One region of the Pseudomonas huanghezhanensis genome, then DNA from elsewhere that is predicted to be linked to it. Evidence: riboswitches for the same ligand, from Rfam matches in the RefSeq annotation. Region 1 holds a riboswitch; the other holds the start of a gene.

Region 1 (7,165 bases):
GCACTCGGCTATGTCGAGCGGCTGTGCGAAGCCGACGCCGGCTGGACTGAAAGCCTCATTTACCTCTGGGGCAAGCATGGGGTAGGGCGCACTCATTTGTTGCAGGCCGCTTGCTTGCGTTTCGAGCAACTGGGTGAGCCTGCGGTCTATCTCCCGCTGGCTGAAGTGATTGATGAGGGCATCGAGCTGTTCGACCATCTGGAACAATACGAGCTGGTGTGTCTGGATGATATTCAGGCCATCGTCGGCAAGCCTGAATGGGAAGAAGCCTTGTTTCACCTGTTCAACCGCCTGCGCGACAGCGGCCGGCGGTTGCTGATTGCTGCTTCATGCTCACCCCGTGAACTGCCGGTGAAGCTCGCCGATTTAAAGTCCCGTCTGACCATGGCGCTGGTGTTCCAGATGCGCTTGCTTTCGGATGAGGAAAAACTCCGCGCCCTGCAACTGCGTGCTTCGCGTCGCGGCCTGCACCTGACCGATGAGGTCGGGCACTTCATCCTCACCCGCGGCACCCGCAGCATGAGTGCATTGTTCGACTTGCTCGAACAGCTCGATCAGGCCTCGTTACAGGCCCAGCGCAAATTGACCATCCCCTTCCTTAAAGAGACCCTCGGCTGGTGAACCCCAGTGTCGACCGGTCGTTGGTGCTGCAAACCGCGGCAGCATTGCGCCACGCCAATCGCATCCTGATCATTACCGGGGCCGGACTTTCGGCAGACTCGGGATTGCCGACGTACCGTGGCGTTGGCGGGCTTTACAACGGGCGTACCGACGACGGCTTACCGATCGAAGTCGCGCTGTCCGGGCCTATGCTGCGCCGTGACCCTGCCTTGTGCTGGAAGTACATTGCCCAATTAGGCAGCGCCTGCCTGGGTGGACAGCCCAATGAGGGGCACTATGCTATCGCCGAGTTGCAGCGTCGCAAGCCTGGTTGCTGGGTGCTGACGCAAAACGTAGATGGCTATCATCGTGCGGCGGGCAGCCCACCGGAACGGCTGATAGAAATCCATGGGCAGCTCGCACCGCTCTACTGTCAGTCTTGTGGCGCCATAGATCCGCAACTGCGTGAGCATTTGCAGCGGACGCTGCCGCCTTTGTGCGGCAAATGCCAAGGCGTGCTGCGACCACCGGTGGTGTTGTTCGAAGAAATGTTGCCAGAGCTGGCACTGAATATGCTGTACGAAGAGATGGCAAAAGGCTTCGATGCTGTTTTAAGTATTGGCACCACCGCCAGCTTTCCGTATATTCACGAGCCGATCTTTCGGGTGAGGGTATCGGGAGGCTTTACCGCCGAGATAAACCCTTCGCAAACCGATCATTCTGCGCAAATGGACGTGTTCCTGAAGTGCAGGGCCTTAGATGTGATGGGGGACCTCCTAAGTCACATTTGATTCGATTGAATTTGCAAATGAGGATGATTGAGGGCATAGTCTCGGCTTCTTTACACATCCGCCACGGTCGTGCCCATGCTAAATCGCTTCGCACCCCTCGTGCCCCTCGCACTGGTTACCCTGTTGTTCGGCTGCGCGGCCCAGATGCCAGCGTCGCAACAGCAGGCTCAGAATCAGCACATGCAGAATTCTGTTACCGCCCAATCCGCTGCACACAGAGCCGACTACGCCTCCGTGCTGCAGGACGAAATCGCCACCGAAGATGAACTGGCACAGTTTGCAGACAGCAAGCCGTATCAGCTGCCAGCGTTGGCCGACAGCATCCTTGAGCGTGGCAAAGCCCTGATCGGTACGCGCTACCGTTTCGGCGGCACTTCGACTTCCTCGGGTTTTGATTGCAGTGGCTTTATCGGTTATCTCTTCCGCGAAGAGGCCGGCATGAGTCTTCCGCGCTCAACGCGTGAAATGATCAACGTCGATGCACCCCTCGTTAAGCGTAACGACCTCAAACCAGGCGATCTGCTGTTTTTCAGCACTGCCGGTCGCGGTCGCGTCAGCCATGCGGGTATCTATCTGGGTGATGATCAGTTCATCCACTCAAGCAGCCGCCGCAGCGGGGGTGTTCGTGTAGACAGCCTCGACGATGCCTACTGGTCGAGGACTTTCATTGAAGCCAAACGCGCGTTGGCGATGGCACCTGCCCAGACTCAGGTTGCAGAAACAACGACAGCGTTGAATTCGACTACACTCAAGCGCCAACATCGTTGAATACCGGGCGCGCAACAGGTTAATCCTGATTGTGCGCAGTTCCAGCTCCTCTCAGGCAGGGGCTTAGGCCGCATCCGTTGCAGGTTGTTGTATCCATGTCGCTACCGGTTCGCCTGATTGTCGTATCAATGGCCGTATTGCTGGCGGCGTGTGCCAGCACTCCACCGCCTGCCCCTAAACGGGTTGCCCCCAAGCCCATCGTTTCCGCTCCTTCCGACTTTACCTCCCCCGTTGCAGACGACGTGCTCGTCCGCGCCATCGGGCTTGTGGGCACACCTTATCGCTGGGGCGGCAACACACCGGATTCCGGGTTCGATTGCAGTGGCTTGATCGGCTACGTGTACCGTAATGCGACGGGCATCAGCTTGCCGCGTTCGACCCGCGAGATGATTACCCTGCGCGGCCCGGACATCAATCGCAGTCAACTGCAGACGGGTGATCTGGTGTTCTTTGCTACGTCGGGCGGTTCCAACGTCAGTCACGCCGGGATTTACGTCGGGGAAGGGCGTTTTGTGCATGCACCGGCCACCGGTGGCACGGTCAAACTGGACAGCCTCGACAAGCCCTATTGGCAGAAAGCCTGGCTCAACGCCAAGCGCGTCATCCAGCCTTCGAGCCTCGCGCGGCAGTAGCACGTTGAGTGTGTTGCTGCGGGAGGGAGCTTGCTCGCGATTGCAGTGTGTCAGTTGGCACATTCAGCACTGACATTCCCCCATCGCGAGCAAGCTTCCTCCCACAGATTTATCGACGAATCATTTTGCCGCGTTAGAAGCCTGTGCGGTTTTCGCTGCCGTCACTCGCCATATCTTGTTGCCGACGTCATCGGCGACCAACAGCCCGCCGTTATTGTCATTGATCACGCCCACTGGACGGCCTTGCGCCTTCTCATCCGAATTCAGGAAGCCCGTCAACAGGTCGACAGGGGTTCCGCTCGGCTTGCCATCCTTGAACGGTACGAACAGCACCTTGTAGCCACTGTGGGGTTTGCGGTTCCAGGAGCCGTGTTGCCCGATGAACAGGCCCTCAGTAAACGGAGCAGGCAGTGTTTTGCCGTCTGCGAATGCCAGGCCGAGGGACGCGGTGTGCGGGCCAACCGCGAAATCGGGCGCAATCGCCTTGGCCACCAGTTCCGGATTTTGTGGTGTGACTCGAACATCGACGTGTTGCCCGTAATAGCTGAAGGGCCAGCCGTAGAAAGCGCCGTCCTTGACCGACGTCACATAGTCCGGCACGAGGTCGCTGCCGATTTCGTCACGTTCGTTGACTGCCGTCCAGAGCGCGCCGGTGTGTGGTTCCCAATCCATGCCGTTGGGGTTGCGCAGGCCCGAGGCAAAAATGCGATGTGCTCCGGTGGCGGGATCAACTTCCCAGATGGCTGCACGGTCTTTTTCCTGATCCAGGCCGTTCTCGCCGACGTTGGAGTTGGAGCCGACGGTGACGTAGAGCTTCTTGCCGTCTTTGCTGGCAATGACGTTTTTGGTCCAGTGATGGTTGAGCGTACCGCCCGGCAGATCGACGACTTTGGTCGGCTGGCCGGTGATCGACGTCTGGCCGGGCTCGTAGTTGAAGCTGATTAACCGATCAGTGTCAGCCACGTAAAACTTGTTGCCGACCAGCGCCATGCCGAACGGCGAATTGAGGTTTTCCAGAAACACGGTGCGGGTTTCTGCCACGCCATCGTGGTCCTTGTCGCGCAGCAGGGTGATGCGGTTCGGGCTGGGCACGCCGGCACCTGCGCGGCCCATCACCTTTTCCATGACCCAGCCGCGGATGCCCTTGCTGTCGTCAGGTTTTGGCGGCGAATTGGTCTCGGCCACCAGTACATCGCCGTTCGGCAAGACGTACAGCCAGCGCGGGTGGTCGAGGTTCTCGGCGAACGCAGCGACCTGCGTGCCCGGCGCGGCGACAGGTTTGGCGCCGGCGGCCCAGCCGACTGCCGGAGCGATGTTCACAGTAGGGATCAGCGTTTTATTGGGTTCAGGCAGCTTGGGCGATGCCCCCATGCCGTCACTGACTTGCAAGGTGGAAGACTCGCCGCAAGCAGCAAGGCCACCGGTAACCAACAGCAGCAGGACAAATTGAGGTCTGAGCTTGAACATCGTCGATCTCCATTTCGGGTGCAGTTTGTATTTTTGTGTATCTAGGTAGAGGCACCTGAGCCTTCTTAGGTTCAACCGGCGGATCAGACGCTGCGTTGATTGACGCTCAAACCCCAACCCTCTACCCTTCGCCACTTGTTTCAGGTGCCCATCGAGCAAGGCTCGACAGGGTGAAACAGGGAAGCCGGTGAGAATGCCTCGCGCTTTGATCCCGGCACTGCCTCCGCAACGGTAAATGAGAAGGCCGCGCACGATGCCACTGTGTTCATTGAGCATGGGAAGGCGCGTGGCCAGAAAGTTCGCTCATGAGTCCGGAGACCGGCCTGATCCAATTCAACAGCATCACGGAGGGCGATGCTCTGCGCAGCGGCCCGGGTCTTTGATCTGCGTCGTGCTGCCAGTGCCTGCCTTTGCTCTTCGTCTGCGTTTACCTGCCCCTCAAGCGGAGAGCCGAGATGAGCGAATCCCCCGAACGTGACGAACGCCATCTGGCGCGCATGCTGCGCAAAAAAGCCGTGATGGACGAGCGTATCGCCAGTTCACCCAACGAATGCGGCCTGCTGCTGGTGCTGACCGGCAACGGCAAAGGCAAAAGCAGCTCGGCATTCGGCATGTTGGCCCGCGCCATGGGCCACGACATCCAGTGTGGCGTGGTGCAGTTCATCAAGGGCCGTAACAGCACCGGCGAGGAGATGTTTTTCCGTCGTTTCCCGGAACAAGTCCGCTACCACGTCATGGGCGAAGGGTTCACCTGGGAAACCCAGGACCGTCAGCGCGACATCGCTGCTGCAGAATCCGCCTGGGCCGTCACGCAAGAGATGCTCCGTAATCCCGAGATTGGCCTGGTGATCCTCGACGAGCTGAACATCGCGCTCAAGCATGGCTATCTCGATCTTGAGCAAGTGCTCAGCGACTTGCAGGCGCGCCCGCCGATGCAGCACGTCGTCGTGACCGGTCGCGGCGCCAAACAGGAATTGCTCGACCTGTCGGACACTGCTTCCGACATCAGCGTGATCAAGCATGCGTTCCAGTCCGGTATCCGCGCGCAAAAGGGTATTGAGCTGTGAGTAAGCGTTCATGAGCGAGGCAAGGCACTGCCCGGCGGTATTGATCGCCGCACCCGCCTCCGGACAGGGCAAAACCACCGTGACCGCCGCGCTCGCCCGATTGCACCGCAATCAAGGGCGCAAGGTCCGCGTGTTCAAGTGCGGCCCTGACTTCCTCGATCCGATGATCCTCGAGCGCGCCAGCGGCAACCCGGTGTACCAACTGGACATGTGGATGGTGGGCGAGGACGAAAGCCGACGCCTGTTGTGGGAAGCTGCCGCCGACGCTGACCTGATCCTGATCGAAGGTGTGATGGGGCTGTTCGATGGCACCCCATCCAGCGCAGATCTGGCACGACGTTTTGGCGTGTCGGTGCTGGGCGTCATCGACGGCACCGCCATGGCCCAGACGTTTGGCGCCTTGGCGCTGGGGCTCGCGCGTTATCAGCCGGACCTGCCTTTTGCCGGCGTACTCGCCAACCGGGTGGGCACGGTCCGTCATGCGCAGTTGCTGGAGGACAGCCTCACTGAAGGCATGCGCTGGTACGGCGCATTGTCCCGCGAGACCGGTATCGAACTGCCCAGCCGCCATCTGGGGCTGGTGCAGGCCAGCGAGCTGAATGATCTTGACGTGCGACTCGACGCAGCAGCGAACTCGCTGGCCAGTACCTGTGAAGTGGCGCTGCCGCCGGTCGTGACGTTTGAAGCGCCTGACGTCGTGCCCGCCGAGCGCTTGCTCGAAGGGGTTCGGATTGCCATCGCCCATGACGAAGCATTTGCGTTCATCTATGGCGCGAGCCTTGATTTGCTGCGGGCGATGGGCGCCGAGTTGTCGTTCTTTTCGCCCATTCGCGACCAGCAATTGCCGGAAGCAGACAGCTTGTACCTTCCTGGCGGTTATCCGGAGCTTCACCACGTGGCTCTGGGCGAAAACACCCCGATGCTCGACGCGATCCGTCAGCATCACGCCGCCGGTAAACCGCTGTTGGCGGAGTGTGGCGGCATGCTGTATCTGCTGGACGCTTTGACCGATGTCGACGGCGTGCGCGCGGACCTGGTCGGACTGCTCAGCGGCGAGGCCGTCATGCAAAAGCGTCTCGCCGCCCTGGCGCTGCAAAATGTCGAGCTGCCGGAAGGCACGTTGCGTGGCCACACCTATCACCATTCGCTGACCAGCACTGAGCTGCAACCGATCACCCGTGGCATCAGCCCCAATGGCGGGCGAGGCGCCGAAGCGGTCTACCGCGAAGGCCGGATGACGGCTTCCTATGTGCACTTCTATTTCCCTTCCAACCCCCAGGCGGTGGCGGCGCTGTTTTTGCCATGAGCGACCAGGCTTTCAGTGACGCCGAGCGCGCTGCGGTTTATCGGGCGATAGCAGAACGACGGGACATGCGTCACTTCAGCGGCGGCTCAGTTGAGCCTGCGTTGTTGGCGCGTTTGCTTGAAGCGGCCCATCACGCGCCCAGCGTCGGGCTCATGCAGCCCTGGCGTTTCATTCGTGTCACGGACCGGCAGTTGCGTGCACGTATCCGCGCCCACGTTGAGCTTGAGCGCATCCAGACCGCAGAGGCCTTGGGCGAACGTTCCGATCACTTCATGAAGCTCAAAGTCGAGGGCATCGAGCAGTGCGCCGAAGTGCTGGTCGCAGCGTTGATGGATGATCGTGAAAAGCACATTTTTGGCCGCCGGACGTTGCCGGAAATGGACATGGCGTCGTTGTCCTGCGCAATCCAGAACCTGTGGCTGGCCGCCCGCGCCGAAGGGCTGGGCATGGGCTGGGTTTCGATGTTCGAGCCTCAGGCGCTGGCCGAGGTGCTGGGCATGCCGGTCGGGGCCAAGCCGCTGGCCATCTTGTGTC
Region 2 (7,165 bases), 940 kb from region 1:
TACCGACCAGCCGCTCTTCGGTTGCGCCCAGCGGCAAGGTCACGAACTGACCACTGGCGAGCAAATCGGCCAGCCCCCTCGCCAAAGTGGACTTAGCCATCCCGCGCGGCCCTTCGATCAACACCCCGCCGATCTTCGGGTCGATGGCCGTGAGGCACAGCGCCAGTTTCAGCGCTTCAGCGCCGACCACAGCGGCCAAGGGGAAATGCGGGATGTCGTTCATTCTCAATTCTCGTTTTTGACGTGTAGAGCCGGACGTTCAGCCAGCAGCTTTTGCACAGCCAGCCTCACGACTCTTCAATGTCCAGCAACAGGTTTTCCAGCGCCTCGCGGTACTCGCCGGGCTCTTGCCACAGGCCGCGTTGCTGGGCCTCCAGCATGCGTTCGGTCATGTCGCGCAGCGCGTCAGGGTTGTGTTGCTGGATGAACTCACGGGTAGACGGGTCAAGCAGGTACGCGTCGGCGAGCAGCGCGTATTGATGATCGTCGATCAGTTCGGTGGTGGCATCGAACGCAAACAGAAAGTCCACGGTGGCAGCCATTTCAAACGCGCCTTTATAGCCGTGACGCTTGACCCCCTCGATCCATTTGGGGTTCGCCGCACGCGAACGCACAACGCGGTTCAGCTCTTCCTTGAGGGTGCGAATCTTCGGCAGATCGGGTTGACTGTGGTCACCATGGTAGCTCGCAGTTTTGGCGCCGCTGAGGGTCTCGGCCGCCGCGAGCATGCCGCCCTGGAACTGGTAGTAGTCATTGGAATCGAGTAGATCGTGTTCGCGATTGTCTTGATTCTGCAGCACCGCCTGCACCTGGCTCAGGCGTTGCGCAAACCGCTCGCGCGCCGGCGTGCCCTCATCGCTGGCGCCGTACGCGTATCCGCCCCAATTGAGATAAACCTCAGCGAGGTCTTCGCGGCTTTGCCACAGGCGTCCGTCGATAGCGTTCTGCACGCCGGCGCCATAGGCACCCGGTTTAGCGCCGAAAATCCGCCAGCCTGCCTGACGCGCCGCATGCTCGGGAGTAGCCCCGGCGCGCTCGAATTCAGCGCGCTCGTCTCGCACACGGGCCGAGAGCGGGTTCATATCGTCGGGTTCGTCCAGCGCTGCAACGGCCTGCACGGCGGCGTCGAACAGGCGAATCAGATTGGCGAACGCGTCGCGGAAAAACCCCGACACCCGCAGCGTCACATCAACACGCGGGCGGTCGAGGAGGCTCAGCGGCAGAATCTCAAAATCATCGACACGCTGACTGCCCGTTGCCCAGACCGGACGCACGCCCATCAGCGCCATCGCCTGGGCAATGTCGTCGCCGCCGGTGCGCATCGTCGCCGTCCCCCAGACAGACAATCCCAGTTGACGCAAATGGTCACCGTTGTCCTGCAAGTGCCGCTCCAGCAACAGATTTGCCGATTGAAATCCGATGCGCCATGCGGTGGTGGTGGGCAGGTTGCGCACGTCCACCGAGAAAAAATTGCGCCCCGTCGGCAGCACATCAAGGCGCCCACGGCTGGGTGCACCGCTGGGGCCGGCAGGCACGAATCGCCCGCTCAGGGCATCCAGCAAACCCTGCATCTCTGCCGGACCGCATGCGTCCAGACGCGGGGCCACCTCTTCTTTCAACGCATTAACAATAAGCTCCAACTCATTGTTTTCAAAAAATTTACCGTCGACCGGATTCGCCAATACGCGCTCAATCAGACGCGCCGCGTAGAGCTCCAGACGCTCCCGTGTGTCACCCACGGTTCGCCAAGGTTCGTCGCTGACTTCATGTAACGCATGAGGTTTGGGACCGGTCCACGGGTCACCCAACACACAGTCCAGCGGATCGATACCGAGGTCGAACGCTTTGCTCAACACCCTCAGCACACTCGCTTGCGCGCCCTTGCCGTCGCCACGCGGGATGCGCAACAGCGCCAGCAACGTATCAATGCGCAAACGTCCGCTCGGGGACTCGCCAAACACGTGGAGGCCGTCACGGATTTGCGACTCCTTCAGGTCGCACAGATAGGTGTCCAGACGCGGCAGCCAGACCGCGGCGTCTGACTCGGCATCAAAACCTTCTTCGAGCGCCAGTTCACGGTCAATGTGGGTTTCGCGCACCAGCCTGAGAATGTCCTTTTGCAGCTCTCTGGCACGGCGCGGATCAAGTAGCTGCGCTTCGTAGTATTCGTCCGCCAGCACTTCCAGATCGCGCAAAGGGCCATACGTTTCAGCGCGCGTGAGCGGCGGCATCAGGTGATCGATGATCACTGCCTGGGTGCGGCGTTTGGCCTGGGCGCCCTCACCAGGATCGTTGACGATGAACGGGTAAATGTTAGGCATCGGCCCGAGAATCGCATCTGGCCAACAGTGTTCCGACAACCCGACACCTTTACCCGGCAACCACTCCAGATTGCCGTGCTTGCCGACGTGGATCACAGCGTGGGCGCCGTAGCTTTTGCGCAACCAGAAATAAAACGCCAGATAGCCGTGCGGCGGCACAAGGTCTGGGTCGTGATACACAGCGCTGTGATCGACGCCGTAACCGCGCGCCGGCTGGATGCCAATGAAGGTCAGACCAAAGCGCAGCCCGGCGACCATCATCCGCCCGCCCCGGCACATGGGGTCGGTGTCGGGCGCACCCCAGCGCTCAGTGACTGCATGTTGATTGGCCTCGGGCAAGGCAGCGAAAGCGGCGAGGTACTCGTCCATCGCCATGCTCTGGTGGCACGGACGCTGGTCCCGGCCCTCGGGATCATTGGTCACGCCGCCCAACAATGCGTGAATCAACGCCGTGCCGCTCTCAGGCAGCGGTGCCAGGGGATAGCCCTCGTTTAGCAGCGCACGCAGGATATTCAGCGCGGCGGCCGGTGTGTCGAGGCCTACGCCATTGCCGATTCGCCCGTCGCGTGTCGGGTAATTAGCCAGAATCAGCGCCACACGCTTGTCGTGATTGGGCAAACGCCCCAGTAAAGCCCAGCGTCGCGCCAGTTCGGCGACGAAGTCCATGCGCTCAGGCTGGGGGCGATAGCACACAACGTCCGACTGGCTGCGCTCGCTGTACCACGCCAGGTCCTTGAAGCTGATCGGCCGGCTGATGATTCGCCCATCCAGCTCAGGCAGCGCAATGTGCATCGCCAGATCCCGGGCACCAAGGCCTTGTTCGCTGGCCTGCCATGCGGGCTCGTTGTCTTGCGCACAGATGGCCTGAATCACCGGAATGTTTCGGCGAAACGGGCGCAGGTGCGGGGCTTCAGGGCTGGACTGGGCAAAGCCCGTGGTGTTGAGGATGATCTCGGTGTCGGTTTCGTCCATCCAGTCCTGCAACGCCGCCATGCAGCCAGCCTCTTTGAGGCTGGCTACGGCGATGGGCAGAGGATTGAGTCCCTGCGCGAGCAAGCGCTCGCAGAACACATCTATAAACCCGGTATTGGCCGCTTGCAGGTGCGAGCGGTAGAACAACAAGGCCGCCACCGGTTGCTCGGGCAACCAGTCGGCCTGCCAGTCACCGAGCGTGGCACTGGCTTTTTTGGGGTGGTAGATAACGGTCCGCTGCAGGGGCTGCGGCTCGGTCCACGGATAATCGCGGCCGAACCAGCTACTGGCCATGCAGTTATACAACTGCATGGCATTGTGCTTGCCGCCCTGTCGCAGGAAATGCCATAGCCGCTCGGCCTCTTCTGCCGGCACACTGCTCAGACCGGTCAGTTCGGGATCTGGCCGATCACAACCGGGCATCAGAATCAATTTCACGCCACGTGCCGCCAGCTCCACCAGACGCTCGACGCCATAGCGCCAGTAGCCGATACCGCCGTGCAAAGAAAGCAGAATCACCTTGGCGTGGCGCAGCACCTCGTCCACGTAAAGGTCGACCGAGGCATGGTTCTGCACCTGCATGGGGTTGGCCAGACGAAAGCTTGGGTAATCGTCCGGGAGTTGCCGGGCCGTTTCAGCCAGCAACGCCAGACTGGAATCGCCGCTGCACAGAATCACCAGTTCGGCGGGGGTTTGACCGAGGTCAGCGATGCTGTCGTCCGGGACAAACCCGCCGGGCTGGGTTCTGAGCAGGTGCATGGATTAACCTTTGGCCGCAACGGAGGAAACCGCAGCGCGCAGCTGTGATTCGAGCACCGTAGCGTCGAGTTCCTGACCGATCAGCACCAGATGTGTCACGCGCTCTTCTTCAGGCTTCCAGGCGCGGTCAAAATGCTTGTCGAACCGCGTGCCAACGCCTTGCACCAACAGGCGCATCGGCTTGCCGGGGATGGCAGCGAAGCCTTTCACGCGCAAGATGCCGTGCTGCACGACGGCCTGAGTCAGCGCGTCCAGCAGCAGGCTTTCGTCGGCTTGGGGCAAGGTGATGGAAATCGAGTCGAAAGCATCATGATCGTGGTCCTCATGATCGTCGCCTTCGTGGTGATCGTGGTGGGTCTTGCGGCTGTCGATGTGTTGCTCGGACTCAGCGCCCAGGCCCAGCAGCACGCTGATCGGCAGTTGACCTTTGCTGGCCTCGATGACTTTGACCGCCGGGGGCAACTCTTCGGCGACTTCAGCACGCACCGCGGCCAGCGAGTCGGCGTCGAGCATGTCGGCCTTGTTGAGGATCACCAGATCGGCGCTCGCCAGTTGGTCCGCGAACAGCTCATGCAGGGGCGACTCGTGGTCCAGATTGGGGTCGAGCTTGCGCTGCGCATCGACCTGATCCGGGAATGCCGCAAAGGTACCTGCCAGCACGGCCGGGCTGTCGACCACGGTGATCACGGCGTCAACGGTGCAGGCGTTGCGGATTTCCGGCCACTGAAACGCCTGCACCAACGGCTTGGGCAGTGCCAGCCCGCTGGTTTCGATGAGGAGGTGGTCGAGGTCGCCACGTCGGGCAACCAGTTCGCGCATGACCGGGAAGAACTCTTCCTGAACGGTGCAGCACAAGCAGCCGTTGGCCAGCTCGTAAACCCGGCCGTAGGCTTCTTCTTCGGTGCAGCCGATGGTGCATTGTTTGAGAATTTCGCCGTCGATGCCCAGCTCGCCGAACTCGTTGACGATCACCGCGATGCGGCGTCCTTCAGCGTTGTCGAGCATGTGGCGCAGCAGAGTCGTTTTGCCCGAACCGAGAAAGCCGGTGACGATGGTGACGGGGAGTTTGGCCAGTGTTTTCATCGGTTGCCCTCAGGCTTTGCGGCGGGCAAAAGGGACGAAAACGACGCAGCACTGAGACTGGCTGGCCGTTGGATTCGCCACCGGATCACCCCGCCCGGTTGTAATGAGAATGAATGGGGCTCGTGCTCGCGCATGGCTCCCGGGTCGAGGCAGGTCTCCTGGCTTACGGTGGCGTGCCGGGCGCTGGAGATGCGCGACAAGCATTCATCGCGCCTTCCCGCTCGCGCAGTGGCTGTGCAATGAACATGACCGTTTACAGTTGCGGGGGCAGCTGCGGCGTCTGACCGCATTCCCTTCTTAGCACTGGCCCGGACGTCACCGGACCTGCGAACCTCGACTGCCGCAAGGCTACGCAGTGACCCTGTTCAGGTCAATCTCCGCAAGGCTCATTACCACCTGCGCACACGGCCGGCCCGCAATTGACGCTGGCCGCCCGGCCATGCTCTCCTACACGCCTTGTTACGGGTGCCCTTCACAGGGTGAAACGGGAAACCGGTGCGTGCAAGCCTTCGGCTTGCGCAAGTCCGGCGCTGCCCCCGCAACGGTAAGCGAGAGAAGAGTCAGATCCACTGTGTCTTTCACGCCAACTGCGTGCGGCATGGGAAGGGACTCTTGAAGGTGCCACGCGCTGCGCGCTGCACCCCTCGCGAGCCCGGAGACCGGCCCGAAACGTTCACATCACAAACCCGCGGTGGGCGGGCGCTGTTGAGTCCCTGCTGACGCCTGTCAGCGGGCTTCACTGCGCTTTCCTGTTCGCTGACATTTCAGAGGGACGCGCCATGTCGATCAGTACCACCGGCCCAATCACTACCGCCAGCAGCACCACCCAGACCCAACGCCTGACCGCCTCTGTCAGCGCGATGATCCTGGGCGCATGCCTGGTGTATTTCGCCGGTTTTTCGCACATCGATGCAGTACACAACGCCGCGCATGACACCCGTCACAGCTCAGCCTTCCCTTGCCATTGAGGTCCGACGCCATGTTCAAGCGTATCGCTCAAACGGCAGGATTCACCGGGCTGCTGGCCGCTCTGTTGCTGACCGTTCTGCAAAGCTTCTGGGTGGCGCCGCTGATTCTTCAGGCCGAAACCTATGAAAAGGCGCCCGCCTCCGAGGTGCAACCGCATGAGCACAGTGACGGCGCCATGGCCGCGCATGTGCATGACGCGCAAGCGTGGGAGCCGGAAGACGGCTGGCAACGCGTGCTGTCCACCACAGGTGGCAATCTGGTGGTCGCGGTCGGTTTTGCGCTGATGCTTGCGGCGCTGTATACGCTGCGTGCGCCGGGCCGTACTGCTGAGGGCGCATTGTGGGGGCTGGCGGGTTTTGCCGTGTTCGTCCTCGCGCCGACCCTGGGCCTGCCACCCGAGTTGCCGGGCACCGCTGCAGCTGATCTGACCCAGCGCCAGTTCTGGTGGATCAGCGCCGCCGCGTCGACAGCCGTGGCGCTGGCCCTGTTGGTATTCGCCCACCACTGGATGCTCAAGGTGCTGGCTGCGGCGATTCTGCTGGTGCCGCACGTGATTGGCGCGCCGCAGCCGCTAATTCACTCCAGCCTGGCACCGGAAGCGCTTGAATCGCAGTTCAAAATCGCCTCATTGCTGACCAACGCCGTGTTCTGGGTGGCTATGGGCCTCATCAGCGCCTGGCTGTTCCGTCGCAAAAATCCGGAACTGAACGCAGCCGGGTTGTCCCACGCCGCATGAGCCAGCCAGTTCTGTCTACAGTCCGGGTGATCGGCATCGGCTGCAAACGCGGTTGTCCGGTCGAAGTGCTGGCGGGGTTGATCGACGAAAGCCTTGCGCTCTTTGGCATGGCCGTCGGCGACGTAACTGCCCTCGCCTCCATCGACCTCAAATCTTCAGAGCCGGGATTGCTGGCGCTGAGCGAAAGGCTCGGTGTGCCGTTGGTGTTTTTCAGCGCGGATCAAGTGGCGGAGTTCGAGCAAAGACTGAGTCATCGCTCGCAAGCTGCTTTCGACGCGACCGGCTGCTATGGCGTCGCTGAAAGCACAGCGCTGGCATTGGCAGC

What was found. A riboswitch is a leader RNA that binds a small molecule or an ion and turns the genes downstream of it on or off. The one in region 1 is predicted to bind cobalamin.
Region 2: it holds a riboswitch for cobalamin, as region 1 does, so the genes downstream of both, cobW (cobalamin biosynthesis protein CobW) here and cobO (cob(I)yrinic acid a,c-diamide adenosyltransferase) in region 1, are expected to answer to the same signal.

Annotation. Positions count from the first base shown of each region.
Region 1 is NZ_CP113949.1:4,112,986-4,120,150, reverse strand. It holds gene hda (DnaA regulatory inactivator Hda) at 1-621, shown strand, start outside; gene OYW20_RS18480 (NAD-dependent deacylase) at 618-1,391, shown strand; gene OYW20_RS18475 (C40 family peptidase) at 1,467-2,159, shown strand; gene OYW20_RS18470 (C40 family peptidase) at 2,255-2,791, shown strand; gene OYW20_RS18465 (PQQ-dependent sugar dehydrogenase) at 2,912-4,258, opposite strand; cobalamin riboswitch at 4,384-4,599, shown strand; gene cobO (cob(I)yrinic acid a,c-diamide adenosyltransferase) at 4,714-5,325, shown strand; gene OYW20_RS18455 (cobyrinate a,c-diamide synthase) at 5,336-6,631, shown strand; gene bluB (5,6-dimethylbenzimidazole synthase) at 6,628-7,165, shown strand, end outside.
Region 2 is NZ_CP113949.1:3,168,796-3,175,960, forward strand. It holds gene OYW20_RS14135 (ATP-binding protein) at 1-223, opposite strand, end outside; gene cobN (cobaltochelatase subunit CobN) at 288-4,052, opposite strand; gene cobW (cobalamin biosynthesis protein CobW) at 4,056-5,135, opposite strand; cobalamin riboswitch at 5,267-5,486, opposite strand; cobalamin riboswitch at 5,582-5,817, shown strand; gene OYW20_RS14150 (CbtB domain-containing protein) at 5,915-6,103, shown strand; gene OYW20_RS14155 (CbtA family protein) at 6,115-6,840, shown strand; gene OYW20_RS14160 (cobalamin biosynthesis protein) at 6,837-7,165, shown strand, end outside.